Regions from separate parts of the Oribacterium sp. HCP3S3_B9 genome, predicted to be linked through region 2. Evidence: predicted binding sites of a transcription regulator. Region 2 holds the regulator's gene; the other holds the start of a gene.
What was found. Region 2 encodes HrcA, which represses chaperone genes, less so after heat shock. Its sites were predicted from a motif close to TGTTAGCACTCNNNNNNNNNGAGTGCTAACA; they were not measured.
Positions count from the first base shown of each region.

Region 1: a site for HrcA is predicted at 1,446-1,476, ahead of ACTNC3_RS04690 (Hsp20/alpha crystallin family protein). Genes of this name have one in related genera too.

Region 1 covers NZ_JBQHVY010000005.1:98,409-100,816, forward strand. Annotated here, with positions in the region: gene ACTNC3_RS04685 (Hsp20/alpha crystallin family protein) at 157-573, opposite strand; gene ACTNC3_RS04690 (Hsp20/alpha crystallin family protein) at 838-1,278, opposite strand; gene bilS (flavodoxin family protein BilS) at 1,614-2,096, opposite strand; gene ACTNC3_RS04700 (helix-turn-helix transcriptional regulator) at 2,190-2,384, opposite strand; gene ACTNC3_RS04705 (hypothetical protein) at 2,381-2,408, opposite strand, start outside.
Region 2 covers NZ_JBQHVY010000008.1:44,581-46,988, reverse strand. Annotated here, with positions in the region: gene ACTNC3_RS05895 (3D domain-containing protein) at 1-197, shown strand, start outside; gene hrcA (heat-inducible transcriptional repressor HrcA) at 402-1,439, shown strand; gene grpE (nucleotide exchange factor GrpE) at 1,493-2,140, shown strand; gene dnaK (molecular chaperone DnaK) at 2,269-2,408, shown strand, end outside.

The DNA.
Region 1 (2,408 bases), on a different contig from region 2:
AAAAACCGGGCGGGCACTTTACGTGTCCACCCGGCTTAAGTGATTGTGTATATATGAACTGCGATTTCTGCCTCGCAGGGTCTGGGCATTCTATAGATGTTCGTGCAGCCACTCACTGAAGCACCCTGCATTCATCGGGCAACTGCTTTTCGGGTATCATCCCTCGATCTCGATATAGCTCTCTTCCGGCAGTGCCTTCTTCGCTTCTGCCTTCGGAAGACTGATCTTCAGCACACCATTTGCAAAGGATGCCTTCACATCGTCCTCCGTAAGTCCATCACCTACATAGAAGGACCGCTGCATCGCACCCTCGTAACGCTCCTGGCGAATCAGTCTGCCGTGCTTCTTCTCGTCCTTGTCGAGACCCTTCTCCGCGGAGATGGTCAGATAGCCATCGGACAGTTGAAGCTTTACTTCATCCTTCTTGAAGCCCGGAAGATCGACCTCCAGCTCATAGCTGTTATCGGTTTCCTTCACATCGGTCTTCATCAGGTTCCGTGCACGCTTACCAAACAGTGGATTGTGCTTACCGAAGAAGTTCTTATTCCAGTCATTACCCCACTCGTTCATCATCTCATTCATCACATCATCACCATCACTAAATACACTAGGCATAAACATATTCATATCCTCCTGTTTATTTACTTCTGGTTCTTCCTGTCCGTTCATCGAACGGATGCGAACCGCTCTGTTTTCCAGCTCTCAGAGAGAACTGTAGAGCAGCTCTGGATGTAGTTCAGAACTTACGGATGGAGGCCAATGTCTCCATCGGGACACCGCCCGCGAAGGACCACACGACCATCCACCTGCGCCATCGGGACACCGCCCGCGAGGGAATCAGCCCTCGATAGCGATGTACTTCTCTTCCGGCACTTCCTTCTTCGGCTCCACCTTCGGAACGGTCAGTGCCAGAACACCATTTTCAAACTTCGCAGCGATGTCGCTCTGCTTTACATTCTCACCGACGTAGAAGCTTCTCTGCATCGAGCCGGTGTAACGCTCCTGGCGAACGACCTTGCCGCTCTTATCCTTCTCATCCTTGTTCTCATTATGCGAAGCAGAGATGTTCAGATAACCATCCTTCAGCTGAAGCTTCAGATCTTCTTTCTTGAAGCCCGGAAGATCGATCTTCATCTCGTAGTTGTTCTCATGCTCCTCGATATCCGTCTTCATGAGATTCGCTGTCGACTTGCTGTAGGCAGGCTCATAACCAAGCCAGCTTGTATCATTAAAGAAATCATCCATTAAGTTCTCACCGAAAATACTAGGCATATACATCATAATCACTTACCTCCTGTATAACCGGACTCCGGGATTCTGTCCCATCGCCGAATGCTTTATGTTTCAGAGTTTCGAAACCACCGGCTCGGAATGCGCTTCCTTTCGGATTGCTTTTCCTTTGCTTTCTGTTCCTTTTCTCCTTACAACTAACATAATACTCGTTTTGTTAGCACTTTCAAGAGGAGAGTGCTAATTATTTTGTGAACTTTTTGTGTCGATCTGGAACTCATCATTTTACCATTCGTATCCGGCACTGTTTTACTCTATCCGGCATTTTAACGGCGGCTTTCCGGTCATCCTTATTTGTGTTTACTGATTCCGGGGGGAATGCCTCATCCTGTAATCTTTCTTCGAAGGTCATTCAGATCTGCCTCGTCCGGGTGTGAAAGTGCTCGATCGAAGTTCGCGATCAGCGCATCCAGATTCGGCTTTGCATCTGGCATTTCCTTCATCTTCACATAGCGGTCCCGTACAGACTGAGGCATTTTACCCTGGCACATGTACTCTCCGACGACGGTGTTACTTCCATCGATGGCGGCATGTACATTGGTAAGAATCTTCTGATAGTACGCTTCGCTCCCACCGAAGCCCGCGGTTCCAAATAGAAAAATTTTTTTATTTCGAAGCTTTCTGAGAAGCTCTAAGCACGCCTTATCCGCCGTTCCCTTATCCGTCCAGAAGCCCACATAGACCAATTCTGCGTTCGTTTCTGCAGATTTCGCTTCGCCGAAATAATCACACAGCGCTGCCGGCAGTGTCTCATGGATCGTATCCGCAAGTTTTCTTGTATTACCTGTTAAACTACTAAAAATAATAGCCTATCTTTCTTCACTCATCGTCCTCTCCTCTCTCATCGCTGAGTACAGCTTATGCTTTTCTTTATGTATCTGAAATCTGATTGTTTCCATTCACGCCTCCCAGAACAGTTCATCCAGTGTCCGGTTCAGTGCCTTGCAGATCGCGATGCAGAGTCGGATCGTCGGATTATAATCGCCCTTTTCGATGGCGTTAATGGTCTGTCGCGACACACCGACGAGATCTGCCAGCTGCTGCTGGGACAGGTCCAGCGCCGCCCGTGCCGATTTCATCTTCAGGTTCTTCATTCCGCCGAACCTCCCCGTTTATCC
Region 2 (2,408 bases):
GTGCGACCGCCGGCAGGACGGTTGCAGTCGACCCACGCGTGATTCCATATGGCACGCATCTTCTGATCAACGGCCATGAGTACGTCGCAGAGGACTGTGGCGGTGGAGTGCGTGGGGCACACATCGATGTGTTTTATAACACCCATGCGGAGGCGCGAAACATACTTGCGTATGCCGACGTATACGTCCTTCCGTAAGCGCCCTCGATTCGACGGAATTTAAAAAACAGAATATCGTGAAGAAGGGGAGCTGGCCATAGCGGTCGGCTCCCTTTCTTCACGATTTTTTCACAAATTCATCGAGGCTAATCCTTGACATCATTCCAAAATCGAGTAATATAGCAAATAGATGTTAGCACTCCGATATTTCGAGTGCTAACAGGCAAAGAGGAGGTGGCAGAGATGGAGCTGGATCAGCGTAAGGTGGTCATCCTTACAACGATTATTAAAAACTATCTGGAGACCGGTGAACCGGTCGGCTCGCGTACGATCAGCAAGTATTCCGGACTCAGCCTTAGTTCTGCTACGATCCGTAACGAGATGAGCGACCTCGAGGAAATGGGCTACATCATGCAGCCGCATACCTCCGCCGGTCGTATCCCGAGTGATAAGGGATACCGCTTCTATGTCGATCAGCTGATGGAGCATCATCAGCATGAAATCGATGATGTGAAAACGGAGATGTTCGAGAAGGTCGATAAGCTGGAGACGACCCTGAAGCAGCTCGTAAAGAACCTGGCACAGGATACTAACTACGCTGCGGTGGTCACCGAGCCGTCGATCCATACGAATAAGATCAAGTTCATCCAGACGTCGATCGTGGATGCGAGAAGAGTGCTTCTCGTCATCATGATGCAGGGCAACATCGTTCGAACCGCAACGGTGATGCTGAGCGGACAGGATGAGCTGGACTTTAACCGTATGCTGAGTATCAACATGCTCCTGAACGACACACTGGATGGCCTGAGTGGTGAAGAAATCACCGAGGGGCGGATCGGACAGATCCTCGCCCGGACACAGCATAAGGATGCAGTGGGTGCGATCCTTCAGGCGATCATCAGCATACTGGATATCCGATCCGGGGATGCACGCATCTATACGTCCGGTGCTACGAATATTTTCAAGTATCCGGAGCTCACGGAGTCGGACAATGCTTCCCGCCTCATCAATGCCTTCGAATCGAAGGTCGAGCTCGCCGAGCTGGTCCATGAGGTGCAGGGAAACGAGCCGGAAAAGAAAAATCAGATTCAGGTATACATCGGCAGTGAATCACCGATGGAAAACATGGCGGACTGCTCCGTGGTCACCGCAAATTATGAGCTCGGTAACGGGCTTCGAGGAACGATCGGTGTGATCGGGCCGAAACGCATGGATTACGAAAAAGTGCTGGAGGTTCTCTCGAAGATTCAGGGAGAGATGGATCAGGCATTTCGTTCATAGAGATGTACAGAGAATGAACGGAACATCCGGACAGGATGTGATAGGAGGTTATCTTGATAGACGAAGAGTTAAAGAAGTCTTCCGAGGAGCAGGGCACCGAGGAGACAAATGCAGGAAAGACGGCGGAGCAGGAAGCTCCGGCAGCAGATGCTGTGAAGGATACAGAAACGACGGAGAGCGATGCAAAGGATGCCGGAGAGGCAGAGAATGCAGAGCAGAGTGCGTCAGCTGAAGCTTCGGATGCAGACACCGAAAAGCTGAAAAAGAAGTATGAGGACGCGCTGGCAGAGCAGAAGGATAAGTACATCCGCCTCTATGCCGAGTTCGATAATTACCGTAAGCGGACCGAGAAGGAGAAGTCACAGAACTTCGACTTCGGTGCACGCGAGGTCATCGAGAAGCTGCTTCCAGTGGTCGATAATTTCGAGCGTGCGCTCGGTACCGTGGATCCGGAGGATGAGGGCGACGCCTTTACGAAGGGCGTACGTGGTATCTATAAGCAGCTCGAAAAGATGCTTGAGGACCTCGATGTAAAGGTCATTCCGGCAGAAGGCGAGAAGTTCGATCCGAATCTGCACAACGCCGTGATGACCGATACCGAAAGTGATGCCGAAGAGGATACGATCACCCAGGACCTGATGAAGGGCTATACCTACAAGGGCCAGGTGGTTCGTCACTCGATGGTCAAGGTTAAAAAATAAAGTATGTTCATTCCGCCGGGAAACCGGCGTTTGAAGCACCTTCACCAGAGCGCGGAAGCAATCCGGTGATGGCAAGTAGATAGATTACAAGTTTTTATAATTTCGTTTTAGATAAAGGAGATATTGTTATGGGAAAGATTATTGGTATTGACTTAGGTACGACAAACAGCTGTGTAGCTGTTATGGAAGGTGGTAAGCCGACCGTCATCGCAAACGCAGAGGGTATGAGAACAACCCCGTCTGTCGTTGCTTTTACAAAGAATGGTGA